One region of the Tardiphaga sp. 215_C5_N2_1 genome, then DNA from elsewhere that is predicted to be linked to it. Evidence: riboswitches for the same ligand, from Rfam matches in the RefSeq annotation. Region 1 holds a riboswitch; each other region holds the start of a gene.

Region 1 (10,217 bases):
TCATGGGATGCTCCTTGCAGGGTTGTTGTGATGCGTCCGTTGTCGCCGGCGGGCGGTGTCCTCGCAATCACGCCGCGCCCTGCAAAGCTGCCATTCGCCCGTGATTTCCTGCCGGAAGGCGACTATCTGTTCCGTAACGCTTGGGTTCACTGCCATCGATGGAATGAAGCATCACCATGAAGACTGTTGCTCTTGCGATCTTTCCGGGCGTCCAGTCGCTGGACGTAGCCGGTCCGCTTGATGTGTTCATGGAGGCCAATGGCTTCGTCGCGCCGGGCGACGGCTACGACATCACACTTGTCGCTGCAGACTGCGCGCCGCTACGTGCATCGAACGGTTTGCGGATATCCGCCGATCTGGCGTTCAGTGATGCGAACAAACCCTGGGATTTGGTGCTGGTGGCCGGCGGGCCTGGCCTGCCGACGGCAGAGGCCGACCCGCAGCTTACAGAGTGGCTGGCCAATACGGCGCTCCAGGCGGGGCGTTACGGTTCGGTGTGCACCGGGGCATTTGCGCTTGGTCATGCCGGCCTGCTTGACGACAAGACGGTGACGACGCACTGGCAGAATGCGCCGCTATTGGCGTTGCGTTTCCCCAAGGCACATGTGGAGTTCGATCGCATCTATAGCCGCGATGGCGCGCTGGTGACGTCGGCCGGTGTCACCGCAGGGATCGATTTGGGTCTCGCGCTGGTCCAGGAAGATCATGGCGCGGATGTCGCCCTGGCCGTAGCCAAGCGTCTGGTTGTGGTGGCGCAGCGCCAGGGTGGCCAGTCGCAATTCAGTCCCTATCTGGTACCGCCGGCCGAGCCGGATTCACCGATTGCGCGAGTCCATGCCCATGTCATGGCGCATCTGCGTGACGCGCACAGCGTGGATGAACTGGCCGATGTGGCGGGCATGAGCGCGCGCACCTTCGCGCGGGTGTTCAAGCTCGAGACCAAAATGACGCCGGCAGATTTTGTGGAGGGCGCCCGGATCGACACGGCACGCAACCGCCTCGAAGGCAGCGATCTGCCGCTGAAGGTGGTGGCTTATGAATCCGGTTTCACCACCGCCGAACATATGCGTCAGGTCTTCGTGCGGCGGCTGGGCCTGACACCCAGCCACTATCGGGCCAGCTTTCGCACGGTCTGATCCGCTCAGGCGAGTTGCAGCGAAGAAATCGGATCGCTCGCAGGAAAGCTGTCCATCAGCGCTTCGTTCAGCATTTCGTCGAGGCGCGCCGGGCGATCTGCTCCGTCGTCTCGAACGCCGTGAGCGCACCCGCTCGCTCTACGAAAGCGTTGAAGTTGATCCTTTCAGTGGTCGTCATCAGGTCGCGCATCGCATCCTCCATCGGTTGATCACGATGTTCTGCGCTTCGCGGTGCTCGGCGGCAACGAATCGCATCGTTCAGAAACCGCCAACGATCCCGCGGTTTCCGCCACACAAGCGGTTGTCCACTGAACCAACAGCCCTACCGAATTTGTTGCGTTCGGCTTCAATGCCCGCTTGACACTTCACCGCGGGTCACACCAAATGTAGATGTCACGGTCCGCCCTGTCGCAAGACTTGGTGGCTAAGAGGGAAGCCGGTAAAGACGCTGTTTTGCGTCATATTCCGGCGCTGCCCCCGCAACTGTAAGCAGTGAGTCTGTTTCGATTGAAGTCACTGATGCGCAAGCATCGGGAAGGCTGAAACAGACATTGACCTGCGAGCCAGGAGACCTGCCGCGACACCAGAACGTCCATGGGCGGGGTGTCCCAGCGGTCGCTTGCAGGCAATGCCGGCGGATCTCCGCCGTGTATTTTGCAGCGTCCTTTCGGCCCCAGCCCCCATTACTTGATGCATCACACGGGGTCTTGCCGATGCCTACTTCCTCTTCCGCTTTGTCCAACGGACGCGATGCGGCTCATGCGCCGCTGATTCAACTGTCGCCGGAAACGCTCGCTGCGCCTGCGCGCGAACCCTCGATGCAGATCATCCGACGCAACGGCACGGTGTCGCCGTTCGACGGCAGCAAGATTTCCGTGGCCATGACCAAGGCTTTCCTCGCGGTCGAGGGCCACACGGCAGCGGCCTCGCGCCGCGTCCATGAGGCGGTGGAACAGCTGACCGGCGAAGTCGTGGCCGCACTGACGCGCCGCGTCGGTGAGGGGCGCACCTTCCATATCGAGGACGTCCAGGATCAGGTCGAGCTAGCGCTGATGCGCAGCGAGCACCACAAGGTGGCCCGCGCCTATGTGCTGTACCGCGAGGAGCGCGCTCGCACCCGCGCCGAGGAACTGGCCGCGAAGCCGGCGCTCGTCTCCAGCGCACCGGTGCTGCATGTCACGCTCGCCAATGGCACCCGTGCGCCGCTCGATTCGGCGCGTCTGGCGCTGATCGTCAACGAGGCCTGCGCCGGCCTGGACGGCGTCGATGCCGCGCCCGTGCTGGAGGAAACGCGCCGCAATCTCTATGACGGCATCACGCTGGATGAGCTGGCACTGGCCGGCATCATGGCCGCGCGCACGTTGGTGGAACAGGAGCCGAACTACACCTTTGTCAGCGCCCGCCTGCTCCTCGACAAACTGCGTACCGAAGTCCTGTCCTTTGTCGGGGGCACGCCGACCCACGCGTCGCAGGCCGACATGACCACGCGTTACGCCGAATATTTCGGCGCCTATATCAAGACCGGCATTGCGGCCGAGCTGCTCGATCCCGAACTCGCGCGCTTCGATCTCAAGCGAATCTCGGCAGCGCTGAAGCCGGAGGGTGATCTCCAGTTTCAGTTCCTGGGCCTGCAAACGCTCTATGACCGGTACTTCCTGCATGTGCAGGGCAATCGGATCGAACTGCCGCAGGCGTTCTTCATGCGCGTTGCCATGGGCCTCGCGCTGCGCGAGATCGACCGCGAAGCCCGCGCGATCGAATTCTACAACCTGCTGTCGTCGTTCGACTTCATGGCCTCGACGCCGACGCTGTTCAATTCCGGCACGCTGCGGCCGCAGCTGTCGTCCTGCTTCCTCACGACGGTGGCCGACGATCTCGACGGCATCTTTAAGTCGGTGAAGGACAACGCACTGCTGGCGAAATATTCCGGCGGTCTCGGCAATGACTGGACGCGCGTGCGCGGTCTCGGCGCGCATATCAAGGGTACCAATGGCGAGAGCCAGGGCGTGGTGCCATTCCTCAAGGTCGCCAACGATACGGCCATCGCCGTCAACCAGGGCGGCAAGCGCAAGGGCGCGGTCTGCGCCTATCTCGAGACCTGGCACATCGACATCGAGGAATTTCTCGATCTCCGCAAGAACACCGGCGACGACCGCCGCCGCACGCACGATATGAACACTGCCAACTGGGTGCCGGATCTGTTCATGCAGCGCGTCGAGGCCGACGGCGAATGGACGCTGTTCTCGCCCGACGAGACGCCGGAACTGCATGATCTCTACGGCAAGCCATTCGCGGAGCGTTACGCGGCTTACGAAGAAAAGGCCGCGCGTGGAGAAATCCGCGTGTTCAAGAAAGTGCGCGCAACTGACCTGTGGCGCCGCATGCTGACCATGGTGTTCGAGACCGGCCACCCCTGGATCACCTTCAAGGACCCCTGCAATCTGCGTTCGCCGCAGCAGCATGCCGGCGTGATCCATTCATCGAATCTCTGCACGGAGATCACGCTGAACACGTCGGACGACGAAGTGGCCGTCTGCAATCTCGGTTCGGTCAATCTGCTGAACCACATCGGCAAAGTCGGCCTGGATCATGCGCAGCTCAAGCGCACCGTGACCACGGCGATGCGGATGCTCGACAATGTCATCGACATCAATTTCTACACCATCCCGGAAGCACGCCGTTCCAACCTCAAGCACCGTCCGGTCGGTCTGGGTCTGATGGGCTTCCAGGATGCGCTGCAGGTGCAGGGCATCGCGATGGCATCGGATGCGGCCGTGGCGTTTGCCGACACCAGCATGGAGGCGATTGCCTTCTATTCCATCTCGGCGTCGGTCGATCTCGCCGCCGAGCGCGGCCGCTATCCGTCCTTCGAGGGATCGCTGTGGAGCCGCGGCATCCTGCCAATCGACTCAATCGAGATCCTTGCGGAGGCCCGCGGTGGTGTGCAGATGGATCGCTCGACCACGCTCGACTGGAACGGCCTGCGTGACCGCGTGAAGTCCACCGGCATGCGCAATTCCAACGTGATGGCGATCGCGCCGACGGCGACGATTTCCAACATTTGCGGCGTCGCGCAGTCGATCGAGCCGGCCTATCAGAACCTCTATGTGAAATCGAACATGTCGGGCGATTTCACGGTGGTGAACGCCTTCCTCGTGCGCGATCTGAAAAAGAGGGGCCTGTGGGACGAGGTGATGGTCTCCGACCTCAAATATTTCGACGGCAGCGTCGGATCGATCGATCGCGTGCCCGACGATCTCAAGGCGCTGTATGCGACTTCATTCGAGATCGACAGCGCATGGTTGATCGAGGCGGCGTCGCGCCGGCAGAAGTGGATCGATCAGGCGCAGTCGCTCAATCTCTATATCGCCAATCCATCCGGCAAGAAGCTCGACCAGCTCTATCGCCTGGCCTGGACGCTGGGGTTGAAGACGACCTACTACCTGCGCTCGCGCAGTGCCACGCATGTGGAGAAGTCGACGCTGAAGGGCACGGACGGCAAGCTCAATGCCGTGTCGGCAACGGTCACAGCAGCGAAGACGGCCGGTGCGCCGATCCTCGTTCAGTCTTCCGTCACGGCGCCGGAGCTGAATGTCGCGATGGCATGCTCGATCGACAACCCCGAATGCGAGGCGTGCCAGTAAAGGCAGCGTTCTCTCCGCCGTCATTGCGAGGAGCGCAGCGACGAAGCAATCCAGTTCTTTCCGCGCTCGCGGCCTTCTGGATTGCTTCGCTTCGCTCGCAATGACGACCGATCAAACTCAGCTATTTCCAGGAACACCCATGCTCGACTGGTCCGATACCTCATCCGCTCCCAAAACCCCCGCCTTCATCCCGATCCCGCAATCTCCCACCGACGCCACGGGTCTCGGCACCATCGACCGCTCCGGCGGCCGCGTCTCGGTGGACGAGAAGCGGATGATCAACTGCCGCGCCGACGTCAATCAGCTGCTGCCGCTGAAATACAAATGGGCGTGGGAGAAGTATCTCGCCGGCTGCAACAATCACTGGATGCCAACCGAAGTCTCGATGCAGGCGGATATCGCGCTGTGGAAGTCGCGCGACGGTCTTACTGAAGACGAACGCCGCGCCATCAAACGCAATCTCGGATTCTTCGCTGCGTCGGAGAGTCTCGTCGCCAACAATATCGTGCTGGCGATCTATCGCCATCTCACCAATCCGGAATGCCGCCAGTATCTGTTGCGGCAGTCGTTCGAGGAGGCGGTGCATACGCACACCTTCCAGTACATCGTCGAGAGTCTCGGCCTCGATGAGGGCGAGCTGTTCAACATGTATCGCGAGGTGCCGTCGATCACCGAGAAGGCCGCTTGGGCGCTCAAGCACACCCAGCATCTCGACGATCCCGACTTCAAGACCGGCACGCCTGAGACCGATCAGGCCTTCATGCGTGACCTCGTGGCGTTCTACGTGATCTTCGAGGGCATGTGGTTCTACACGGGTTTCGCGCAGATCCTGTCGCTCGGCCGCCGCAACAAGATGGTCGGCATCGCCGAACAGTATCAATACATCCTGCGCGATGAATCCATTCACCTGAATTTCGGCATCGATGTCATCAACCAGATCAAGATCGAGAATCCGCACCTCTGGACCAAGGCGTTCCAGGAGGAAATCCGCGACATGATCCGCACCGCGGCCGAGCTCGAGGCGGCCTATGGGCGGGATACCATGCCGCGCGGCTTCCTCGGACTGAATGCGGCGCTGTGCGAAACCTATATGCACTTCATCGCCAACCGTCGCTGCGCCCAGATCGGTCTCGCGCCGGTGTTCAACGAGACAGAAAATCCGTTCCCGTGGATGTCGGAAGCCATGGATCTGAAGAAGGAGAAAAACTTCTTCGAGACCCGGGTGATCGAATACCAGAATGGTGGCGCGCTGAACTGGGAGTAGTCTTTGGTCTCATATCCGCAGCTGCATGGCGCATATGAATCCGCATCGCTTGACCTGATCGCGTGAGACCCGCAGGCATGATTGGCCTGCGGGCGTCACGCGGATCAGTCGATGCATTCCAGCCACATCCCGAAAGCACCAGCCTATTGGTCGAAGGCCGCCATCGTGCCTGGCATCATTGCCATCGGTCCGATGCTGCCCGGCACGCTCGCTTTCGGCATGGCATTCGGTGCGCTGTGTGCGCAGAAGAACCTCACGCTTGCCGAAGTCGAAGTGATGATGGCGACGGTCTATGGCGGGCTATCGCAATTTGTTGCGGTGCAATCATGGCCTGATGTTTTGACGCCGGGTGCGATCGCGACGCTGGCGCTGTTGACGCTCACCGTGAACATCCGTTTTTTCCTGATGAGCGCGACACTGCGCCCGTGGTTCGGCACGTTGCCCGCATGGCAGGCCTATCCGTCGATGCTGCTGGTCACCGATGGCGGCTGGCTCGCCGCGATGCGCTATCGCGATCATGGCGGGGCCGATGCGTCGTTCTATCTCGGCGGCGGTATCGTGCTGTATTTTACCTGGCTGTTCTCGGCCATCCCCGGTTTCCTGCTGGCCGAACAACTCACTGACCCGAGAAAGTATGGCGTCGATCTGGTGATGCCGGCCTTCTATGCCGCGATGCTGGTGCCCGCATGGAAGGGCCCCCGCCGTGCCATTCCTTGGGTCGTGTCGGGCGTCGTTGCCCTCGCGGTGCATTGGTTGGTGCCGGGCTGGTGGTTCATCATCGCCGGCGCGCTATCGGGAGCGATCAGTGCCGGGCTCATGGACGAACCCGAACCGCAACATCCGGCGGGCGTGTCCGCATGACGGAATTTTTGCGCAGCGATGTGATGGTCGCTTTTGCTGTCATGACGGCGGTCACAGTGGCCTCGCGCCTCGGAGGCTACTGGCTGATGGGCTACGTCAATGTCACGCCGCGGGTGCGGCGGATGCTCGATGCATTGCCGGGCTCGATCATCGTCGCCGCCGCGCTGCCCGTGGCCGTCAATGGCGGGCCGGTGGTGGTTTTCGCGATCCTCGCCGCAATGGCCGTGACCATCATCCGCCGCAACGACTTCATTGCCGTCATCACCGGCATGGCGGTAGCCGCGGCCGCCCGCGCGCTCGGTTTTGGCGGCTAGGTCTACCCGAAAAGTTGAATCCCGCTATGCGCAAAACACCTTGTCAACGAGTCTGAACTAGTGTTCAGTTCTTATCGCGGGCACCCTCAAGCTCGCTCAAAACCTTGAAGTTACGCGCCTTATTTGTGACAGCCGTCAGGTTGGCCAAGGGGTGCCGGGGATGAGACGCTCATGGTTTACCGACGGACCCATCAAGTCGTGAAGCGGCTTGCGGCGCGGCGCAGCGCCATTCTGGCGGCGGCACGCGAAACCTGTGCCGAAGGTGGCATGGCGGCGGTTCAGATTGCGCCGGTTGCGGTTCGCGCCAATGTCGCGGCGGGCACGGTTTATCGGTATTTCCCGTCCAAGGCCGACCTGATTTCCGAACTCATCGCTGATGTCTCGCGCGACGAACTCGCGGCGATCCGCCGTGCTGCGGATGCCGCGCCGGGACCGTCATCGGCGCTCGCCGCTGCGGTGACCACGGTCGCCGTGCATGTCGTGTCACACCGCAAATTGTCGTGGGGCATCCTGGCCGAGCCGGTCGAGGTCGATGTGACGGAGTCGCGACTGGCTAGCCGCCGCGAGATCGCCGGTGAGATCGAATCCCGCATTGCGGCCGCTATTCGCGCCGGTCATTTGCCGGCGCAGGATACGGCGCTCGCAGCCGCCGCACTGCTTGGCGCGTTGCATGAAGCGCTGGTCGGGCCAATGGCTCCCGACAATCTCGAAGATCAGGCCAAGCTGCGTGACGCGGTGCAGACCGTCACGCTGCTGGCGCTGCGCGCCGTCGGCGTGATGGATGCCCGCGCACGCGGGCTTGTGGTGCAGGCCGTGCTGCCGACCAAGATGGCGGCCGGCGCCTAGCGCGTTTTCAAGCGCAGTGGGCACCGGTTCGCATCAAGAAACCGCGTCAAACCAAAAGGCTTCAGCGCTTACGGCTTGATTTTGCCGTCCTTGTCGAACTGCGCGAGGAAGGCCCACAGGTCGTTGACCTCGGACTCCTTCTTGATGCCGGCAAAGGCCATCTTGGTGCCCGGAATCTTGGCCTTCGGGTCCTTGATGTATTCCTTGAACGTCGCTTCATCCCAGGTAATGCCGGAATTCTTGTTGGCGTCCGAATAGGAATAGCCCTCGGCGACGCCGGATTTGCGGCCGTTCAACCCGTTGAGTTCCGGACCGACCTTGTTCTTGGCGTTTTCGCCAACGGCGTGGCAGGCGAGGCACTTGTTGAAGGAGGATTTCCCGGCGGCGACGTCCTGTGCAAGTGCGAAGGAGGAGGCGGTCGAGGCGGCAAGGACGATCAGGGCGCCGAAAGTGACAGACTTCATGGATGGCTCTTTTTGTTGGTTGGCTTTCCAGCTTAGTTTGTTGCACACGCTCCGAGTAGTCCACAAGTGCGATGGCGGCTGCCGCGCGTTCCGGCACCATGCGACGCGTCATGCTTTGGTAAGCTACCCAAAGCCACACGGACGTGGTTGATTCATGGCAAAGCAGCCGAGTGATCGCTGCGATCTTCGGGAGTGCGCGTTCAATGACCATCATGATGCCCGCGCCGGATCAGGCTGTCCTCGCAAGGCGCGAGGCCATTGTCGCTGCGCTGCACAAGCTGGTGCCGGGCGAGGGCGTGATCTCCAGCGCTGCGGAAATGCTGCCCTATGAGTCCGATGGGCTGATGGCCTATCGCCAGCCGCCGATGGTCGTCGTGTTGCCCGATACGACTGAACAGGTCTCCAAAGTTCTGAAATATTGTCACGAGAACGGCATCAAGGTGGTGCCGCGCGGCTCGGGCACGTCGCTGTCTGGTGGCGCGCTGCCGCTGGCCGACGCGGTACTGCTTGGTCTCGGCAAGTTCAAGCGCGTGCGCGAGATCGATTTCGACAACCGCGCCGTCGTCGTCGAGCCCGGCGTCACCAATCTCGCCATCAGCCAGGCGGTGGCGCATGCGGGCTTTTACTACGCGCCGGATCCGTCGTCGCAGATCGCGTGCTCGATCGGCGGCAATGTCGCGGAGAATTCCGGCGGCGTGCACAGCCTCAAATACGGCATGACCACCAACAATCTGCTCGGCTGCGAGATCGTATTGATGTCGGGCGAAGTCATTCGCGTCGGCGGCAAGACCGCAGAGACATCGGGCTACGACCTGATGGGGATCATCACCGGCTCCGAAGGTCTGCTGGGTGTCATCACCGAAATCACCGTGCGCATCCTCCAGAAGCCGGAAACGGCGCGTGCGTTGATGATCGGCTTTGCCGAGGTCGAGCAGGCCGGCCAGTGCGTTGCCGATGTCATCAGCGCCGGCATCATTCCCGGCGGCATGGAGATGATGGACAAGCCCGCCATACACGCCGCGGAAGCATTCGTTCATGCCGGTTATCCGCTCGATGTCGAAGCACTGCTCATCATCGAACTCGACGGCCCAGGCGTCGAAGTCGACGAACTCATCAAGCGCGTCGAGAAAATCGCGCTCGGCTGCGGCTCGACCACCTGCCAGATATCGACCTCCGAACAGGAACGCCTGCTATTCTGGTCCGGCCGCAAGGCGGCCTTCCCTGCCGTCGGTCGTATCTCGCCGGATTATCTCTGCATGGACGGCACCATTCCTCGCGCGGCCTTGCCGCTGGTGCTGCGCCGCATGAAGGAGATGTCAGCCAAATACGGTCTTGGCGTCGCCAATGTGTTTCACGCCGGCGATGGCAATCTGCATCCGTTGATCCTGTACGATGCGAACAAGCCCGGCGAGTTGCAGCTAGCTGAAGACTTCGGCGCAGATATTCTGAGGCTGTGCGTCGAGGTCGGCGGCGTGCTGACCGGCGAGCACGGCGTCGGCATCGAGAAGCGCGACCTGATGCCGGAGATGTTCAGCGAGGTCGATCTCAATCAGCAGCAGCGTATCAAATGCGCTTTCGACTCGCAGGGTCTGCTCAATCCCGGCAAGGTGTTTCCGACACTGCATCGCTGCGCCGAACTTGGCCGCGTACATGTGCATGGCGGCAAGCTGGCGTTTCCCGATCTGCCG
Region 2 (10,217 bases), 990 kb from region 1:
GCGCGGCCATCGATGGCGGAGATGGTCTGTCGTTTGCCGTCCCAGCCAGTCAACCGATACACCGGCTCGTCGGCAACCATGTTCAATCGCAATTCGCGCGGATAGCGCGCGGCACCGGCAGCCCTCATCGCCTCGTCGGGAGAGAGCGCCACTTTCTCCCAGACGATATCGGGCAATGCCGCCAGCCGCTCTTTATCGGAGAGGCCGGGAAACGCGACATACATCATCACCACGCCGGAGATGAACCACATCGCGAAGAAGAGGCAGGTGACGATACCGACCCAGCGGTGGCCGATATACAGCCACCGCCGGAGAGTGCGTGTCAGCTTGCGCGACAAGCTCAGAACTTCACATTGACGGCGAGCTGAGCCGTGCGCGGCATACCGAGCATCCACTGATTGTCGCTGTAGCTCGACGTCGCATAGATCTTGTCGAACAGGTTGTAGACGCGCAGTGACACCGTGGTGTTGACGTCCGGCTTCCACTGCAGGCCCGCATTGACCAGTGTGTAGCTCGGCATCTCCAGCGTGTTTGCATTGTCTGCATACGTTTTGCCGACGATCTGGAAGCCGGCATTGGCCGACCAGTTCGCCGCAAAGGCCCAGGTTGCCCAGACGTTGGTGACGTTCTGCGGCACGTTGAACGGCACGTTGCCGGCGTAGTTCACAGCGATGCCGCCCACGTTCTGGATGAAATCGTCATATTTCGCGCGCACGAACGCGGTGTTGGCGTCGACGCGCCAGCCATAATCGAGCGCGACGCCGATCGAGGCCTCGATGCCACGCGAAGACTGCTGGCCCACCTGCACGACCCGTGTCAGTGTCGGGTCAGTTCGGTCCGGCGTCAGCAGGTTGTTCTTGACGATCTGATAGCCCGCCAGCGTCCACTCGCCACGGCCGCCCCAGAACGACTGCTTGACGCCGATCTCCACCTGTTTGCCGGTGGCCAGATCGAATTTGGCGTTGGCGTTGCTCGCCGTGATTAGGCCGCCCACAGGATCGGCTGCGACCGAATACTGGCCGTAAAAGGCCAGATCCTTGATCGGTGTGTAGACCACACCGGCGCGCCAACTGGTCGAAGAATAGTCCCGGCTGTAGCTGTTGGCGGCATTGCGAACGTCGGTCCGCTCGACGGTCGGTTGGTCCTGGCGAACGCCGGCGATCAAGGACAGTTGCTCGGTGACCGACAACCGGTTCTCGGCGAACACCGCGTACTGGTTGGTCACGCTGGAGAAGTCCGACGTGAGCGGATCGGGACTGAAGTACAGGCCAGGATTGAAATTGATGGCGTCGACCGACGACGATCCACCATAGGGCGAGTTGGTCGAGCGCTTGAAATCTATGCGGTTGACGTCGAAACCGGCGACGAATTCGTTGGCCATCCCGAGCACATGGCCCTTGAACGTGGCGTCGAAGCGGTCGCCGATCTGTTGCTGGTCGTGGAAGATTTCCAGATAGGTGCTGCGGTCGATCAGGCCGGTGGCCGGATTGAACGCATAATTTTCGAGCTCTTTCCAGTGCCGCTTGCTGTACAGGTAGTACAACGTGTTGCGGATCGAGATGCCGTCGGCCACTTGCCACTCGGTCTTCACCTGATTCCAGCTATCCTGCCAGCGGATGGTGCTGTCGCCTACATTGTAGTTCTTGAAGCGCAGCGCCGGATCGAACTGGCCGTTGATCAACGGCGTGCCGAAATAGCGCATCGGCTGGCGATCGCCGTAGTCGGTCGAGATCGTCCAGACCACGTCTTCGGTCTGCTTGACCTGCACGGCAGCATGCAGCGCTATGTTCGAGCTGTTGCCGCGGTCGACCCAGCCGTCCGACATGTTGCCGGTGGCGGTGATGCGATAGGCGACGTCCTTGTTGATCGGGCCGCCGCTGTCCACGGCGATGCGGCGTTCCATGTTGCTGTCGAGCGATATCTCGGCCTGATTGCGCGGAATCCATGATGGCATCTTCGAGATGATGTTGATCGCGCCGCCGACCGCGCCTTCGCCGAACATCACGGAGGCCGGACCGCGCAGCACCTCGATACGCTCGGTGGACCAGGTGTCGAACGGAAAGTTCACGGTGCCCGCGCCGACATAGAGCCGCGTGCCATCGAGCAGTATCTTCACCGAATCCGTGCCGGAGAAGCCGCGGGTGCTGTAGGCGACGCCGCCATTGCCGGGATCTCCGATGGCGGTGATGCCGGTGGCGTTCTGCGTCACCGCGTCGAGCACGTTCTGCTGGCCGCGCTCGGCCATGGTTTCTGCCGAGATCACCTCTACGCTGGCCGGCGTCTGCAGGCGCGTCAGGCCGAGGCGGCTGCCGGTGGATGTGGTGCCCGTGAGGTTGAGCGTCGGCGCTGCGAAGACGGGGCCTGTCGGAGTGGCAACCGGCGCGCCGGTATTGGCGGCGACATTGCGCTGCTGCCGCGAGCGCGCAGCGCGCGATGCATTGCCGTTCGTGGCGCGGCGTGCGCGCTGAGGCGTCGCTGACGGCTGAACGACAACAGGATCGAGCGTCTGGCTCGACTGTGAGGTTTGCGACCAGCTTTCGCTCGGACACAACAAGCAGGAGAGAGCAACAGAATAAAGAAAGGGAGTATGTCGCTTCAATGCGACGGGAGAAACGGAGGTCATGAACAGGACTCGCGGTTACGTGGCACGTCACCGCAAACCAAGTCGCCCCGCCGCTTTCAAACAGGCAGTGTGACTTCCACCAGGACACCCCGCCCAATGTGCTCGCGTGTGACCACGACTGGCGGCAGGTCTCCTGGCTCGCGGGTCACTGCCTGTCGCCGCCTTCCCAGGTGAACACCCAGTGGCTCTTGGCGCAGGCTCGCCGCTTACAGTTGCGGGGGCAGCCGCGGAATCGGGGGATCCCCCTCACCGCATTCCCTTTTGATCCCCGAAGGGAACCGTCGCATTCACGTTAAGGTGAAATTTCCAAATGTGTCAATCAAGCTGCCAGTCATTCGCAGCTTGCTTTGGCGGGTGTTGATATTGCGCATCACCTGTCATCGCAGCGTCAAGCGATCTGCCTAGAGCCACTGGTGCCAGAGCCAGGATCAGGAGTTCGCCATGGCGTTACGTATTTCCCGCCGTCGTTTTCTCACGCACTCAGCTGCAGCAGGCGCAAGCTTCCTGGCCATGCCCTCTCTCAGTCGCGCCGCGGATCGCCCGGCCGTGTCGCATGGCGTGCAGTCCGGCGATGTCGGGACGAGCAGCGGCATGATCTGGTCGCGCGCCGATCGCCCGGCGCAGATGATGGTGGAAGTCGCCACCACCGAATCCTTCAGCAATGCGCGGTTGTTGCCCGTCGTCACGGCGCTGCCCGAAACCGATTTCACGGCCAAGCTGCTGCTCGACAATCTGCCGGCCGGGCAGGACATCTTCTACCGCGTCAAATTCCGCGATCTCTCGCATACCGACATCGTTGGCGAGCCGGTCATCGGCCGCTTCCGCACCGCGCCGGCGGATCGCCGCGATGTGTCTTTCGTCTGGGGCGGCGATGTCGCAGGCCAAGGCTGGGGCATCAACGCCGAGGATGGCGGCATGGTCACCTATGCGACCATGCGCAAGCATAATCCGGATTTCCTGATCCATTCCGGCGATACGATCTATGCCGACGGCCCGATCCTGCCTGAAGCAAAATTGTCGGATGGCACGATCTGGAAGAACACCATCACGGTGCCGGAGAAGGCGAAGGTCGCCGAGACGCTCGATGAATTCCGCGCCGCGCACAAATACAATCTGCTCGACGACAATGTCCGCGCCTTCAATGCGCAGGTGCCGATCTTCGGCCAGTGGGACGATCACGAGGTCACCAACAACTGGTCGCTCTCGAAACAGTTACCGGCATCCTACAAGGAGCGCGACATCACGCTGCTGGCTGCGCGCGGCGCCCGTGCCTTTCACGAGATGTATCCGATCTCGGTCAGTCCGGCCGAACCGGGCCGCGTCTATCGCACGCTCAATTACGGCCCGCATCTCGACGTCTTCATGCTGGACGAGCGCAGCTATCGCGGGCCCAACGGCCCGAACCTGCAGGAGAGCTATGGTCCCGATGCGTATTTCATCGGCCCGGAGCAGATGGCCTGGCTGAAGCGCGCATTGATGGCCTCGAAGGCGACCTGGAAGGTCATCGCCTCGGATATGCCGATCGGCCTCGTCGTCTATGACAACGCTGCCGACAAAACCGGGTCTGAGGCCATCGCACAGGGCGACGGGCCAGTGCGGGGCCGCGAGCTGGAAATCGCCGACATCCTGCGCTTCATCAAATCGGCCGGTATCCGCAACACAGTCTGGCTGACCGCCGACGTGCATTACACGGCGGCGCATTACTACAATCCGGAAAAGGCGCAGTTTCAGGATTTCGAGCCGTTCTGGGAGTTCGTTTCGGGCCCGTTTTACGCCGGAACTTTCGGGCCGGCGGCGCTCGACAATACCTTCGGTCCCGAGGTCCGTTTCGTGAAGGCGCCGGGGCCCGATAAGCAGAATTTGCCCCCGTCGGCCGGCATGCAGTTCTTCGGTCACGTCAAAATCGACGGCCAAAGCGGCCAAATGACCGTTACCTTGCGGGATCGGGCCGATATGGCCCTTTGGGCCACGGTTCTGGACCCGAAATTGGGCTAACCATTTGGCAGATTCGCATTGTTTTTCGGCGATTTCCCCCTATATTGCGCCGCAACGCGTCCGAGTACCCGGCCCCTTCTGGCCGGGTTTGCTTTTGGAGGGATTGCCCCAGCGCGTTTTCAGACGAGGCAGTTATCGAACGCGCTCGAGCGCAAGGCATAAGCCTTTTGTTGTCGAGCATGTCTTGTTGAACCCGCTCAAGGGCACCCAGACCGTAACCAGAAGAAGACCTATGAACCTTCGCAACATTGCTATCATCGCCCACGTTGACCACGGCAAAACCACTCTCGTGGACAAGCTGCTGCAGCAGTCGGGCACGTATCGCGACAATCAGCGCGTCCAGGAACGCGCGATGGATTCGAACGACATCGAAAAAGAGCGCGGCATCACCATTCTCGCCAAGTGCACCTCGGTGCTGTGGGATGAAGTCCAGATCAACATCGTCGACACCCCGGGCCACGCTGACTTCGGCGGCGAAGTCGAACGCATCCTGTCGATGGTCGATGGCGTGATTGTGCTCGTCGACGCCGCTGAAGGCCCGATGCCGCAGACCAAGTTCGTGGTCGGCAAGGCGCTGAAGCTCGGCCTCAAGCCGATCGTCGCGATCAACAAGGTCGACCGTCAGGACGCCCGCATCACCGAAGTCGTCAACGAAGTGTTCGACCTGTTCGCAGCGCTCGACGCCACCGACGACCAGCTCGATTTCCCGATTCTGTACGGATCGGGCCGCAACGGCTGGATGGCCGACAGCCCGGACGCGTCGCATGATGTCGGCATGAAGCCGCTGTTCGATCTCGTCATCAAGCATGTCGCGCCGCCGGTGGTTGAAGAAGGTGCGTTCCGCATGCTCGGAACCATCTTGGAAGCCAACCCCTATCTCGGTCGCATCATCACCGGTCGCATCTCGGCCGGTTCGGTGAAGCCGAACCAGGCCGTCAAGGTGCTGTCGCGTGACGGTAAGGTCGTCGAAACCGGCCGTATCACCAAGATCCTGGCCTTCCGCGGCCTCGAGCGCCAGCCGGTGGAACTCGCCGAAGCCGGCGACATCGTTGCCATCGCCGGCCTGCCCAAGGGCACGGTCGCCGATACCTTCTGCGATCCGTCGGTTGAAATTCCAATCCAGGCGCAGCCGATCGATCCGCCGACCGTGTCGATGTCCTTCATCGTCAACAACTCGCCGCTCGCCGGCACCGAGGGCGACAAGGTCACCAGCCGCCTGATCCGCGACCGCCTGCTGCGCGAAGCCGAAGGCAATGTCGCGCTCAAGGTTGTCGAATCCGCCGATCGCGACGCGATGGAAGTGTCGGGCCGCGGCGAATTGCAGCTCGCGATCCTGATCGAGAACATGCGCCGCGAAGGCTTCGAACTGTCGGTGTCGCGTCCGCGCGTGGTTCTCACCAAGGACGAGAACGGCAACACGCTGGAGCCGGTCGAGGAAGTCGTCATCGACGTCGATGAGGAATTCTCCGGCGTGGTCGTTCAGAAGATGAGCGAACGCAAGGCCGAGATGATCGAGATGCGTCCGTCGGGCGGCAACCGCCTGCGTCTGGTGTTCTACGCGCCGACCCGCGGCCTGATCGGCTATCAGGGCGAACTCATGACCGATACCAAGGGTACCGCGATCATGAACCGCCTGTTCCACGACTACCTGCCCTATAAGGGCGAGATCGCCGGCCGCCGTAATGGCGTGCTGATCTCCAACGACCAGGGTGAAGCGGTGGCCTATGCCATGTTCAAGCTGGAAGATCGCGGCCCGATGATGATCGAGCCGGGCTGGAAGGTCTACAAGGGCATGATCATCGGCGAGCACACCCGTGAGAACGATCTCGAACTCAACGTTCTCAAGGGCAAGCAGCTCTCCAACATCCGCACTACCTCGAAGGATGAAGCGGTGCGTTTGACGCCGCCGATCCGCATGACCCTCGAAAAGGCGCTGGCCTATATCGAGAGCGACGAGCTGGTCGAGATCACCCCGAAGTCAATCCGCCTGCGCAAGAAGCATCTCGATGCCAACGACCGCAAGCGCGCCGAAAAGACCAAGGAAGTGATCGCGTAAGCGAGAGCATTCTTTGACTGGTTACGAAATGCCCGGCGAAAGCCGGGCATTTTTGTTTGGTGCGATGCCTTCACTCCGCCCCTCGTGGTGAGGAGGCGCGCAGCGCCGTCTCGAACCATGAGTTGGTGTCGCGCCGACGCTTGTGGCCATCCTTCGAGACGCCGCTGCGCGGCTCCTCAGGATGAGGGCGGAGTCAATTTGCCGGCGCTCCCACCTGCTTCAACGGATCCGCCTTCGCAAACGCCTCCATCGCCTCGCAGGTAGCGACGATGCGATTGATGGTTGGAATACCTGCAATCTCGATCTTCAGCACCTTCATGGTTGCGGTGATGCTGAGCAGACAGATGTCGGCGATGGTCACCTCGTCGCCATGACAGAAGCGGCCGGTGGCGGGCTCGCTGGCGAGGCGCTTCTCCACGGCGACGAGGCCCGTGGTGAACCAGTGCACCAGCCAGGCGCGAACTGCGGCATCGTCAAAGCCGGCGGTGATGGCGAGATATTTCCGCACACGCGGCGTAATGAGCGGGTGGGTGTCGGCGGCCAGCATCGCGGCGATCGAACGCACCCGGGCGCGGCCGTGTGGATCGCTCGGCAGCAGCGGCGGGGTCGGATGGATCTCGTCGAGGAATTCCAGGATCGCCAGCGACTGCGTCAGCGGCAGGTGGCCGGGCTCGATCAGGGCCGGAATCGCGCCGAGCGGATTGATCTTGAGGAACGCGTCGCCGCGCTGCTCGCCCTTGTCGAGGTCGATCACGCGCTCGTGCGCTTCCAATCCCTTCAGGTTGAGCGCTACGCGGACGCGATAGGTCGCGGACGTCCGCCAGAAGCCGTAGAGTTCGAAATCGTGTGGGGCTGTCATGCATCTTCTCCGAGGGCAGCGGTGGCTTGAATAATTCAAGCAAGCCTTTATCCCGTTGTCACCCGTTTCCCATCCGCTGTGAATACCGACGCGATGACCAGACTGCCTTCCGACGTAGATGTCGCCATCATCGGAGCCGGCGCTGCCGGCCTCGGCGCCGCGCGTATGCTGGAAGGTTACGGGCTCTCCGTGATTGTGCTGGAAGCGCGCGACCGGATCGGCGGCCGTGCCCATACGATCATGGCGGCCCCCGGCATTCCGTTCGATCTGGGCTGTGAATGGCTGCACTCCGCCGACAAGAATGACTTCGTCGGCATCGCGAAAGAGCTCGGCTTCGCCGTCGACAAGTCGCGCCCGCCGTGGCGCGATCAGGCTTATGACGTCGCCTTCTCAAAGGCGAAGCGCGATGAGTTCTTCGCCGCGATCGACGCGTTCTATGACCGCGCCGAGGAAGCCGCGGAAAACGAGATCGATGCGCCTGCTGCGACCTGCCTCGAGCCCGGCAATCCATGGAATCCGATGATCGATGCGGTCTCGACCTATATCAACGGTTTCGAGCTCAAGGATGTGTCGCTGCACGACATGGATGCCTATGAGGACACGGACATCAACTGGCGCCTGCCCGATGGCTATGGAGCGCTGATTGCGGCCTATGGCGCGCCGTGTCCGGTGGCGCTGAACACCGAAGTCACTGTTATCGATCATTCCAGTGCGCGCATCCGCATCGAGACGTCGCGCGGCACGCTCAGCGCGGCGAAAGTGATCGTCTGCGTGCCGACTAATCTCATCGCCAATGAAAATATCCGCTTCACGCCGCCGTTGCCCAGCAAGGTCGAGGCCGCCGCGGGCCTGCCGCTCGGCGCCGACAACAAGGTAATGCTGGCGCTCGCCGACGCGGAGAAGTGGCCGTCGGATATCGGGTTGCGCGGCGCCGCCCTGCGCACGGGTGTCGGCAGTTTTCACCTGCGCCCGTCCGGCCGCCCCTGCATCGCCGGCTTCTTCGGGGGCAGTTTCGCACGCGACCTGGAAGACGCCGGTGAGGGCGCGCTCGCTGCGCAAAGCATCGACGAGATCGTGGCGCTGCTCGGCTCGGATATCCGCAGCAAGCTCACGCCGCTCGCGGAATCCCGCTGGGGTCACGACCGCTTCGCGCAAGGCGCCTATTCGGCGGCGAAGCCCGGTCATGCCGATGCCCGCGCGGTCCTCGCGGCGCCGGTGGATGGCAGGCTGTTTTTTGCCGGCGAAGCGACATCGCCGAATTTCTTCTCGACGGCGCATGGGGCGCGGGAGAGTGGAGAGCGGGCGGCGAAGGAAGCGCTGGCCACAGGCAACCAGAGCAAAGCGTAGACGCTCGCTTACTCCATCACCCTCGCCCTCATCGCCGCATCCGGCACGATACACGCCTCGGTCTTTCCGAAGATGCGATAGCGGTTCGTTGCGATCAGGCTGTAGACCGGATTGCGCAGCGCCTTCGGCACCGCGAACAGAACGCGCACCCACTGCCAGCCGGGCAGCGTCGACAACACCGTCAGCGCCGCATCGGATCTGACATAAGCCACGCCGCCATGGATCACCGCATTGGTGTCGGGATCGGCGGGATCGATGCCGAAATGGCGGGCGAGGCGGCTGCCATAGTCGGACTGGATCGGCGTGAAACGAAAGCGGTGATCGGTGTCGCGTTTGGCGACGAACTGGATCCAGCGCGAGCAGAAGATACAGACGCCGTCATAAAGGATGACATTGTCATCGGGCCAGGGCTCGGTCACTGCACTGTCCATTCCGGTTGCGCAGGTTTGCGCGTCATCGCTTCCTCGCCGTGATTGCCTTCAGCGCCTTGTCCAGCGTGGCGCCATAGATGTCGTTACCGCCGTCGCTCTCCGCAAGCCAGTGGCCTTCGCTCTGGAAGTCCGGCAGCTCGTGGACATCGACCCTGGCGCCACCCTTGCGAAACGCATCCGCCAGCTGGCGTGACAAGTCCGGCGAAAAATAGCTGTCATTGCGCGCGACGAGCCAGATCACAGGCACGTGCGCCGTCTTGCCGAAGGCTGTGGCAGCGGCGATCAGGCGCTGCGGCGCGCAGACGTCATTCGGCCGGTCATTGGCATGGCCGCCGCGTCCGGGGGCAAAGGCAATGATCGCTCTGACGCCTTGCGGATTGGCGCCGGCCATGGCGAGCGCGCCCCAGCCGCCCGCGGAATGGCCGACGACGATCGTGCCGTCGCTGCGAATGAAGGGTTGTTTGCGAATGTCAGTCATCGCTGCGGCGATACTATCCGCCGTGGCGCGGCCGGCGCCGAGATAGTCGGCATTGTCGCAGCCGCCCTGGTCTTCGAGATAACGCCCGCCGGTTAAGCCATGGCCGGGGCGCTCGGGCACCAGCACGGCGTAGCCACGCCCAACGAACCAGGAGGCCAGTGCGCGATATTCCGGTTGCGGCATCTGCGCGCGGCGCAGCGCATTCTGTGTGGTGGCATGCGCGATGACAGCGAGCGGGAACGGGCCATTGCCGGGTGGGCGGAATAGCACCGCGCGGGAACTGGTATTTGGATCGGGCGACGCTACCGTCCAGACCTGCCGGCGATGCGGCGCTTCTTCCGGGGCCTGCGCGCCTGATGTCTGGGCTGTGGCAGTAGCGGCGCTTCCGAGCAATGCAGCCAGCAGGCAAAGCGCTTGGACGTGTTTCA
Region 3 (10,217 bases), 4.7 Mb from region 1:
TTGCCGAAATCCCGAATCTGCCACTCGACGAAGTGCCTGAGGGTGTCGACGAACACGGCAATGTTGAGCGTCATCACTTCGGCGCCAGGCGCAACTACGCGTTCACGCCGAAAGCTCATTACGATATCGGCGAAGCCATGGGCTTCATGGATTTCGAGGCCGCGGCCAAACTCTCGGGCGCACGCTTCGTCGTGCTCAAGAAAGGCCTTGCACGGCTGGAGCGTGCCATCGGGCAGTTCATGCTCGATCTGCATACGAATGAGCATGGCTACACGGAAGTGAACCCACCGCTCTTGGTTCGCGACGATGCGATGTTTGGCACTGCGCAGCTTCCGAAGTTTCGCGATGATCAGTTCGCTGCCGGTGCGATCGGTAGTGAAGGGCAGGGTTACTGGCTGATCCCGACCGCCGAAGTCCCGCTGACGAATCTCGTCCGTGAATCCATCCTTGACGAAAAAGAGCTGCCGCTGCGTATGACGGCGCTGACGCCGTGCTTCCGCGCCGAGGCTGGTGCTGCCGGCCGCGATACGCGTGGCATGATCCGCCAGCACCAGTTTACCAAGGTCGAATTGGTTTCGATCACCACGCCTGAGGAAAGCAAGAACGAGCATGAGCGCATGCTGTCCTGCGCCGAGGAAGTGCTGCGCCGGCTTGGCCTGCATTACCGCGTGATGACGCTGTGTACTGGCGACATGGGTTTTGCTGCGCAGAAGACCTACGACATCGAGGTCTGGATGCCGGGCCAGGGCGACGGCGGTGCTTACCGCGAGATTTCGTCCTGTTCGGTCTGCGGCGATTTCCAAGCGCGTCGCATGGATGCGCGCTCGCGCGGGCCGGATGGCAAACCGCGCTTCGTGCACACTCTGAATGGTTCGGGCACCGCCGTCGGTCGCGCGCTGATCGCCGTGATGGAAAACTATCAGCAGGAAGATGGCTCGATTGCCGTGCCGGATGTGCTGCAGCCTTATATGGGCGGGCTTAAAGTCGTCCAGGCCGGCTAGGCGTCGTCGCGCGCCAGCCGCTCACGCGCGGCTGGCCGTCACCAGCGCACATTTGGCTTTCTCGGCTTTTATGTTGACAAAGCCCATATGCGTCATCGGAAACGCCTTGCGGCTTTTCGTGCTGACGGTCTCCGCGATGACGCGGCGACGCTCCGTCACATAACGCCCATCCCTGCTGCGGAAGGCGCAAGCGATTTCGAGGTCCTTGACCGGATAGTCGTTGGCGTTGCGCACGGTGAAGGTCATCAGCGCCCTGGAACCGAGGCCACCGCGGCGAAACGATTGGCGGGAAAGGCTGAGACGGTTGAGCTCCGCGGCGTCGGGGACGCTGACGAGTTGTGAAGGAGTGGGTTTGGCAAAGTCCTCCTCACTCAGCTCGTCAGGCATTGTTGCCATCACCGCCGTATTGAGGGCGAGATCGGGCTTGGTCTCGGCCAATCTGGGAAGCAGCAGCCACCCCGTCAGGGCGACAACCGCGATCGCCGGCAATCCGATGATCAACACCCGTTCGAGCTGTTTCGCCATCTCCGTCGCCCTGTGGGGCGCTGCGACCAAGGCCATCCGGGTCGAGCGCGCATGCTTCAGACGCAACTGGCACTCACCTACCTAGATAAGAAATCGCGGCGACGCCGAAATGTTCCGGCTTGCGGGAAAAATCGCCTTCGAGACAGCCTCAGCAGCGCACGAGTAGCGCCCAAAATGGGGGTGGCAAAAGCGGGCACATGCTGGCAAAACCGGAGCCGGCCAGCGGCCCTCCCGATCGAAAAGGCACCTCACGAATGCGCATTCTCTGCACCAATGACGACGGCATTCACGCCCCCGGCCTGAAGATCATCGAGCAGATTGCCAAGGAATTGTCGGATGATGTCTGGGTGGTGGCGCCCGAGCTCGATCAGTCTGGTGTGTCGCATTCATTGTCGCTGAACGATCCGTTGCGGCTGCGCGAAGTCGGCCCGCGGCACTATGCCGTGCGCGGCACGCCGACCGACTGCGTCATCATGGGCGCGCGCCATATCCTGAAAGACAAGCAGCCAGATCTCGTATTGTCCGGCGTCAACAAGGGCCGCAACGTCGCCGAGGACGTGGTCTATTCCGGTACCATCGCAGGTGCGCTCGAGGGCACCATTCTCGGCATTCCGTCGGTGGCGTTGAGCCAGGAATTCTCGATGGAAACGCGTCACAACCCGCAATGGGAGACCGCGTTGAAATATGGGCCGGACGTGCTGCGCAAGGTCATCAAGGCGAGCGTGCCGAAGAACACCGTCATCAACGTCAACTTCCCGGCCTGCGCGGCCGACGACGTGAAAGGTGTCGTTGTCACCCGGCAGGGCAAGCGCAATCAGGGCTTTTTGCGCGTCGATGAGCGGCGCGATGGCCGCAACAATCCGTATTTCTGGATCGGTTTCGAGCGCATCGTCGCCGCGGAAGCCCCGCTGGAGGGCACCGATCTTGCCGCCCTTGCTGCGCGCTATGTCTCGGTCACGCCGCTGCGTCTCGATCGCACGGATGATGTATTCTCCGAAGCGCTGACCAAAGCGCTGGGCTGAGGTTTCGAGAAGCGAGGGGCTCGCTTAGACCGCGACCCCCTTGAGCGTCGTGGACAGCACCTGCGCCAGCGTTTCCATCTGGAACGGCTTCTGCAGCGTGGGGCGGTCACGAAATTCTTCCGGCAGGCCTTGCGCGCCGTAGCCAGTCGCGAAGATGAACGGGCGGTTGCGCGATGCAATCACCTCGGCGACCGGCGAAATCACTTTGCCGTTGACGTTGACGTCGAGGATCGCGATGTCGAACTTGGCAGTACCAGCCAGCTTGATCGCTTCGTTGATGTCACCGGCTTCGGCGGCCACGCTGTAGCCGAGTTCCTCGAGCATATCGGCGACCATCATGCGGATCATGACCTCGTCTTCGACCAGGAAGACGGAGCCGCCCGGCGGGTTCGTTGCAGTCATGGCCGGTTTCCTTGCCCCAATCCTCTGAACAAAATCGCAAATTCCCGGGTTGAACGCAATCTCGACGCATTGCCATTTTCGTGACCCAAAGACGCATGTCGCGTGTTCGGTACCAGATAGAGCAAGATCAGGATTTCAGCGCCCCGCCCATAACAGGCTGGTATGTTGCTGGTTCCGCGCGCGGAACAATAAAAGTTGTCGTTAGGCTATCCCGGTTCCGATCGCAGAAATACATCAATCTATCTTTGCTAGATCGAGAGTGTTTCTAACCTGTGCTGCGTGAGGCATTTCCATGATTACCGTCGGACAGCCGCCTGAACAGATGACCTTTCAGCTTGGTCTGCGGCGCCGTGGGATCAGCGATCGGCTGGTGCTGCGCGCAATGGAGGATATTCCGCGTGATCGCTTCGTCGAGCCGAACGATCGCGCCCATGCCTGGCGGGATACGGCCTTGGCCATTGCCTGCGGTCAGACCATCAGCCAGCCCTTCGTGGTAGCCTATATGACCGAACAGCTGCAATTGAATGCTGGTCACCGTGTGCTCGAGGTCGGCACGGGATCGGGCTACCAGGCCGCGATCCTGTCAAAGCTCGTCCGCGACGTGCTCAGCATTGAGCGCTATCGCACGCTGGCCGATGCCGCCCGGACCCGGTTGGAGGCACTTGGCCTCCACAATATCGAGGTCATGCTCGGCGATGGCCTCAATCCGGCTGCCAATTTGGGATCGTTTGACCGGATCGTCGTGACCGCCGCTGTGGAGGAGGTGCCCGCGGCGCTGACCGACCGACTTGAGGAGGACGGTATTCTGATTGCGCCGGTTGGTCCTCACAATGGCGTCCAGACCCTAGTCCGGATCCGCAAAACCGGGGATGGATTGGAGCGAAAGGAGCTGGTGGACGTGCGTTTTGTGCCAGCGCTGCCGGGCATCGCGCGCGAACTCTGAAAAAAGTTCGTGAACGACTGTCACGTGTTGGTCGCAAGGTTAAAGGCTTGGTAACGGAGACGGTGTTTACTCAATTCAGTTGTTTGTTGCGTATGAGTGAGTAACCAATGTCCAGCGTTGTCGAGTTGCTTTACTCGCGTCGCGCTCCGCAGGTCGCGGTGCTGGCGCTGATGTCTATCGGTTTTGCGGGCTGCAGCGCCGACATGCAGACACGCCTATCTCAGAATCCAAGTTTTGACTCGGGGCAGTCCCGTGGCTTTGGCTGGCAGGGCGAAACCACCGGCTCTGTGCCGCAGCGGGCACCACGTGCGCCGGTCGAGCGCCAGGAACTGCCGCAGTATCAGCGTCCGGCCTATAATCCGCAGCCGCAGTATCAATCCCAGCCTTTGCCGCCGCCGATCTCGGCGCCGCAGTCCTATCCGACAGCCCGTCCGGTTGCATCGGCTGCTCCCGTCAGCGGGGGCGGCAACGGTATGTATACGCCGCCGCCCGCACGTGCGCCGATCGAAACCACCGGCTCCACGGCACCGCGCTCGGTTGCAGCGACCAACGGCCTTGCCCGTGATGGCGGCACCTCGATCATCGTCGGCACCAGCGATACGCTCGATGGTCTGGCGAAACGCTACAACGTCTCGTCGGCTGCGATCCTGCAGGCCAATGGCTACAAGGGTCCCCGCGCGCTGTCGCCCGGCCAGTCGCTGATCATTCCGCGCCAGGGCGCTGCGGCAACTCCGGCCGTTGCCGCTGCTCCGAACAAACCTGCTGTCGGCGCGTCGACCACGCATTTTGTCAATCGCGGCGATACGCTGATGAGCATCTCGCGCCGGAACAACGTGCCGGTGGCCGAACTCGCACGCGCCAATGGTCTGGCGCCGACTGCCCAGTTGAAGCTCGGCTCCAAGATTACGATACCGGGCGCGCGTACGGCTTCTGCGGCTCCCGCGGCCGCGCCGCTTGCTGCGCCCGTCGCAGCCGTGACGGCCGCTCCGGTTGGCGCGGTCACGTCCGCTGCCGTGGCCCGTGTTGCTTCTGCCGAGCCCGCACAGAAGGCCCGTCTGGCAAGTGCCACGACGACGCCTGAAGAAACCGCGCCGGAATCGCCGACTAAAGCCGCTGACGCAACCGGCGCTTTGCCGACGTTCCGTTGGCCGGTGCGCGGCCGCGTGGTCACAGGCTATGGCGCCAAGACCAATGGTAAGTCCAACGACGGCATCAACGTCGCCGTGCCGGAAGGCACGCCGATCAAGGCTGCCGAAGATGGCGTCGTTGCCTATTCCGGCAACGAGCTGAAGGGTTACGGCAATCTGGTCCTCGTTCGTCACTCCAACGGCTACGTCACCGCATATGCCCATGCGAGTGAGCTGATGGTGAAGCGTGGCGAGACCATTAAGCGCGGTCAGGTGATCGGCAAGTCCGGCCAGTCCGGTGAGGTTACTTCGCCGCAGCTTCACTTCGAGATCCGCAAGGGCTCGTCGCCGGTCGATCCGCTGCAGTTCCTCAACGGGGCGTAAGCGCAATCCACGAAGTGTAGTTCGCATTTAAGCAAGCCCGGCCTCGTGCCGGGCTTGATGCGTTTGATCTCGGGGCTACGGCCCACTCCAGCTCCGGAGTCTTCAACGCGCTGCTGCGAGTGGGCAGCTTGCGCGCGCAAGCTCGGTTGACTGCCGCGCGATGTTGCCCATATGTGGACATGTCGTGGTTCTTCGGGAAGGTTTGCCCGAAGCTAAGAGGGAAGCCGGTGAGGCGTTAAGCCAAGGCCGGAGCTGCCCCCGCAACTGTAAGCGGTGAGCCGCTGTCCATTAAAGTCACTGAGACCTGCAAAGGTTTTGGGAAGGCCGGACAGCAGCATTGACCCGCGAGCCAGGAGACCTGCCTCGACAACATAAACGTCCTCGGGCGGGGTGTCCCGGTGGTGCGGTTGCGATTCCGCGACTGCCGTCGTGGAATCCAGACGTGTCACTTTGGCCTTTTGCCCCCAATCATTGGGGTTAAGCCATGTCTACTGTGTCAAAGTCTTCTTCTTCCAAGTCTTCTGCCAAATCTACGTCCTTGCTTCCTGTTGCTACGTTGGGAACGCCACGGATCGGTCCGCGGCGTGAGCTCAAGATGGCGCTGGAAAGCTATTGGTCCGGTGCAGTCGACGAGAATGCGCTGATCGATGTCGGCGTCGGGTTGCGTGCCGCAAACTGGGCGCGTCAGAAGTCGCTCGGGATCACGGTCATGCCGTCGAACGACTTCTCCTTCTACGATCAGGTGCTCGATACCAGCGTCATGGTCGGCGCCATCCCCAAAGTCTATGGCTGGAAGGGAGGAGACGTTTCCTTCGCGACCTATTTTGCCATGGCGCGTGGATCACAAGGCGATGCGCATGACGAGGCCTGCACTCACGGCTCTCATGCGCATGATAAGTCGCAAGGCGTACCAGCACAGGAGATGACCAAATGGTTTGATACCAACTACCACTTCATGGTGCCTGAACTGGCGCAGGATCAGACGTTCAGTCTCGCGTCGCGCAAACCGATCAAGGAGTACGAGGAGGCGAGATCGCTCGGCTATCAGACACGACCAGTGCTGGTCGGGCCTGTAACCTATCTGAAGCTGGCCAAGAGCGCGGATGCGTCATTCGATCTGGTGATGCTGCTCGATCGATTGCTGCCCGTCTATGTCGAGGTGCTCGGGGAATTGGCCGACAGAGGCGCCGAATGGGTGCAACTGGATGAGCCGTGTCTGGTGCTCGATCTCGACGCGCCGGCCCGGGAGGCGCTGCAAAAGACTTATGCGGCTTTTGCCGAAGCGGTCCCGCAGCTCAGGATCATGCTGAACACCTACTTTGGCGAACTTGGCGACAACCTCGATCTGGCCCTGTCGCTCCCTGTCGCCGGGCTTCATCTCGATCTGGTCCGCGCGCAGGATCAGTTCGATGAAGTCGCTGCGAAGGCGCCCAAAGACATGGTCCTCTCGCTCGGCGTGATCGATGGACGTAATATATGGCGGTCCGATCTGTCCAGTCTCCTCGATGGGTTGGAACCCATGGTCGATCTGCTGGGGCGGGATCGCGTCGAGCTGGCGCCGTCCTGCTCACTGCTGCATGTGCCGATCGATCTCGGCCTTGAGACCGAGCTCGATCCGGACGTCAAAAGCTGGCTGGCCTTTTCAGTCCAGAAAATGGAGGAACTGGCGGCGCTCGGATCCGCCTTGGCTGGTAGTCGCGCGGATGTCGCCGCAAAGCTCGCTGCGTCGGATGCGGCGGCAGCCGCGCGGGTCGCATCGTCGAAGATCCACGATCTTGCTGTCACCAAACGCGTCGCTTCTGTTGATGCGACTATGCGTCGTCGCAGCAGCGATTTTGCCACGCGCGCGAGCGAGCAGCATCGGCGCTTCAAGCTGCCGGCATTTCCGACCACGACCATCGGCTCGTTTCCGCAGACCGCGGAAGTGAGAAACGCTCGCGGGGCCCATGTCAGGGGCACGCTCAGCGATGCCGCCTACAAGACGTTCCTGCAGAACCAGACGGCGAGGGCAGTGCGCTGGCAGGAGAACATCGGTCTCGACGTGCTGGTGCATGGCGAGTTCGAGCGCAACGACATGGTGCAGTATTTTGGCGAACAGCTCGCCGGCTTCGCCTTCACCAAATACGGCTGGGTCCAGTCCTATGGCTCCCGCTGCGTGCGGCCACCGGTGCTGTTCGGCGACGTGTCCCGGCCGCATCCCATGACCGTCGAATGGTGGCAGTACTCGCAGTCGCTCACCGAGCGGCCGATGAAGGCGATGCTGACAGGGCCCGTCACGATTCTGAACTGGTCATTCGTGCGTGACGACATTCCCCGCGAAGTTGCGTGTCGCCAGATCGCGCTCGCGATACGCGATGAGGTGGCCGATCTTGAAAAGGCGGGGGCCGGTATGATCCAGATCGACGAAGCGGCACTCCGCGAAGGGCTTCCGCTGCGCAAATCGGAATGGAAGTCCTATCTCGATTGGGCCGTGGAGAGCTTCCGCATCTGTTCGTCAGGCGTGCGGGATGACACACAGATCCATACGCACATGTGCTATTCGGAGTTCAACGACATCATCGACGCGATCGGTGCCATGGACGCCGACGTGATCTCCATCGAAACGTCACGGTCGAAGATGGAACTGCTCGATGCATTCAGGACCTACAAGTACCCGAACGAGATAGGTCCGGGCGTTTACGACATCCACTCGCCGCGGGTGCCTGAAACGCGCGATATGGTCGATCTGCTCAAGCTTGCACGGCAGCGGCTGGCGGACTCCCAGCTCTGGATCAATCCCGATTGCGGGCTGAAGACCCGCAAATGGGAGGAGGTGCGGCCTGCGCTCGTGAATATGGTCGCGGCGGCACGTGAGTTGCGAAGCCTCGCCTAGAGCGAGTCGAATGCCGCCCCGTTGTCATGACGGGGCGGCATTCGCCTTTACTTTGTGGTCAGCTTCACGCCGAGACGGCCGGCGAGCTCCTGCACGAACTGCCAAGCCACGCGACCTGATCGCGAGCCGCGGGTGGTCGACCATTCCAGCGCGTCGCGTTCCAGCTCGGCGGCGTCGGTCTTGATGCCGTAGTGGCTGCAATAGCCGCGCACCATGTCGAGATATTCGTCCTGGCTGCATTTGTGGAAGCCGAGCCAGAGGCCGAAACGATCCGACAGCGACACTTTCTCCTCGACGGCTTCGCCGGGATTGATCGCGGTCGAGCGTTCGTTCTCGATCATCTCGCGCGCCAGAAGATGGCGGCGGTTCGAGGTCGCATAGAGGATCACGTTGTCCGGCCGGCCTTCGATGCCGCCTTCGAGTACAGCCTTAAGCGACTTGTAGGACGCATCGTTGCCGTCGAAAGACAGATCATCGCAGAACACGATGAAATAGAAATCCGAGGCGCGGATCTGTTCCATCAGCGCCGGCAGGCTCTCGATGTCCTCGCGATGGATCTCGACCAGCTTGAGGCGGCCGGCGACGGACTTGCTGGCATTGACCGAGGCATGCGCGGCCTTGACGAGTGATGACTTGCCCATGCCGCGCGCGCCCCAGAGCAGCGCGTTGTTGGCCGGCAGGCCGTTGGCGAAACGCCGGGTGTTCTCGATCAGGGTGTCGACCTGCTGATTGATGCCCTGCAGCAGGCCAATATCGACCCGGCTGACCTTCGGTACGGGAGCCAGGCGGCCGTCGGGATGCCAGATGAAGGCCTCGGCGCTGGCCAGAGAATCGGCATTGGAGCGCTTCGGCGCCGTGGCAGCCATACCCGCGGCAATTGCTTCGAGGGCGAGCGCGATCCGCTCATCGATCTTGGGGGCGGCGGCTGGTCGCGGACGTTTTGCCGCGGTCGTGCGGACGGTCTTGGACGTGCGGGTCGCGGGAGCCTTTTTGGCTGGGCGGCGGCTTGTTTTATTGGGCTTTTTTGACATTTTTGACTTTCCTCGGCGCGCACCCATATCGAGCCCGGAACACATCCGCAAGCGGTACAAATCGCAGACAAATCAGAGGGTTTACCGGCGTTGCAATTGGGACGCCGGCCGCTATAGTCCGCGCGAATTTACCCAAACCGGCCGAACGCCGACGCGTCGCCGGTTATTCCCCAGCGTTCACGAGGACTTCCGATGTTCATTACCCCTGCGTTTGCCCAGGCTGCAGCCGGCGGCGACACCAACAGCATGCTGATGTCGCTGCTGCCTTTCGCGCTGATCTTCGTGATCATGTATTTCCTGATTCTGCGTCCGCAGCAGAAGAAGGTGAAGGACCACGCCGAGATGGTGAAGAACATCCGCCGCGGCGACACCATCGTCACCTCGGGCGGTTTGGTCGGCAAGGTCACCAAGGTGGTCGACGACGAGCAGGTCGAATTCGAACTCGCCGAAGGCGTTCGCGTACGTCAGCTCCGCACGATGATCTCGGGCGTGCGCACCAAGGGTGAGCCCGCCAAGGAGAAGGCGGACAAGGCTGATGCCAAGGACGACGCGGCCGCGAGTTGATGCGTTTGCGCGTCGCCATTTCAAGAATCTGACGGATCATCTCGATGTTGTATTTCACGCGGTGGAAGGCGCTGGCGGTCATTCTGACGGCGCTCGTGGTCTGCCTGTGCGCGGTTCCGAATTTCTTCCCCGAAGCCACCGTGAAAACCTGGCCGAAATGGGCGCAGCGCCATCTGGTGCTGGGCCTAGACTTGCAGGGCGGGTCGCACATCCTGCTCGAAGTCGATGCCAATTCGGTCAAGAAGGACAAGCTCGATCAGGTGCGCGACGACGTCCGCCGCACGCTGCGTGATGCCAAGATCGTCTATACCGGCCTTGGCGTTCGTGGCGACAATGTCGAAGTCCG

What was found. Region 1 has a riboswitch for cobalamin ahead of AB7828_RS26895 (ribonucleoside-diphosphate reductase subunit alpha). Riboswitches for the same ligand answer to the same signal wherever they lie in the genome.
Region 2: another riboswitch for cobalamin. It lies ahead of AB7828_RS22310 (TonB-dependent receptor); the one in region 1 lies ahead of AB7828_RS26895 (ribonucleoside-diphosphate reductase subunit alpha).
Region 3: another riboswitch for cobalamin. It lies ahead of metE (5-methyltetrahydropteroyltriglutamate--homocysteine S-methyltransferase); the one in region 1 lies ahead of AB7828_RS26895 (ribonucleoside-diphosphate reductase subunit alpha).

What each region holds. Positions count from the first base shown of each region.
Region 1 covers NZ_CP197240.1:5,662,612-5,672,828, forward strand. Annotated here, with positions in the region: gene AB7828_RS26880 (HD domain-containing protein) at 1-4, opposite strand, end outside; gene AB7828_RS26885 (GlxA family transcriptional regulator) at 177-1,136, shown strand; gene AB7828_RS26890 (hypothetical protein) at 1,204-1,326, opposite strand; cobalamin riboswitch at 1,516-1,730, shown strand; gene AB7828_RS26895 (ribonucleoside-diphosphate reductase subunit alpha) at 1,850-4,780, shown strand; gene AB7828_RS26900 (ribonucleotide-diphosphate reductase subunit beta) at 4,920-6,044, shown strand; gene AB7828_RS26905 (AzlC family ABC transporter permease) at 6,156-6,905, shown strand; gene AB7828_RS26910 (AzlD family protein) at 6,902-7,219, shown strand; gene AB7828_RS26915 (TetR/AcrR family transcriptional regulator) at 7,391-8,065, shown strand; gene cycA (cytochrome c-550 CycA) at 8,134-8,529, opposite strand; gene AB7828_RS26925 (FAD-linked oxidase C-terminal domain-containing protein) at 8,733-10,217, shown strand, end outside.
Region 2 covers NZ_CP197240.1:4,677,121-4,687,337, forward strand. Annotated here, with positions in the region: gene AB7828_RS22305 (PepSY domain-containing protein) at 1-338, opposite strand, end outside; gene AB7828_RS22310 (TonB-dependent receptor) at 341-2,623, opposite strand; cobalamin riboswitch at 2,730-2,921, opposite strand; gene AB7828_RS22315 (alkaline phosphatase D family protein) at 3,065-4,618, shown strand; gene typA (translational GTPase TypA) at 4,851-6,674, shown strand; gene maiA (maleylacetoacetate isomerase) at 6,868-7,533, opposite strand; gene AB7828_RS22330 (flavin monoamine oxidase family protein) at 7,627-8,880, shown strand; gene AB7828_RS22335 (thiol-disulfide oxidoreductase DCC family protein) at 8,889-9,299, opposite strand; gene AB7828_RS22340 (alpha/beta hydrolase family protein) at 9,334-10,217, opposite strand, start outside.
Region 3 covers NZ_CP197240.1:1,001,388-1,011,604, forward strand. Annotated here, with positions in the region: gene serS (serine--tRNA ligase) at 1-1,001, shown strand, start outside; gene AB7828_RS04655 (hypothetical protein) at 1,023-1,490, opposite strand; gene surE (5'/3'-nucleotidase SurE) at 1,781-2,548, shown strand; gene AB7828_RS04665 (response regulator) at 2,573-2,950, opposite strand; gene AB7828_RS04670 (protein-L-isoaspartate(D-aspartate) O-methyltransferase) at 3,243-3,893, shown strand; gene AB7828_RS04675 (M23 family metallopeptidase) at 4,001-5,404, shown strand; cobalamin riboswitch at 5,573-5,784, shown strand; gene metE (5-methyltetrahydropteroyltriglutamate--homocysteine S-methyltransferase) at 5,889-8,276, shown strand; gene AB7828_RS04685 (ATP-binding protein) at 8,324-9,307, opposite strand; gene yajC (preprotein translocase subunit YajC) at 9,500-9,871, shown strand; gene secD (protein translocase subunit SecD) at 9,916-10,217, shown strand, end outside.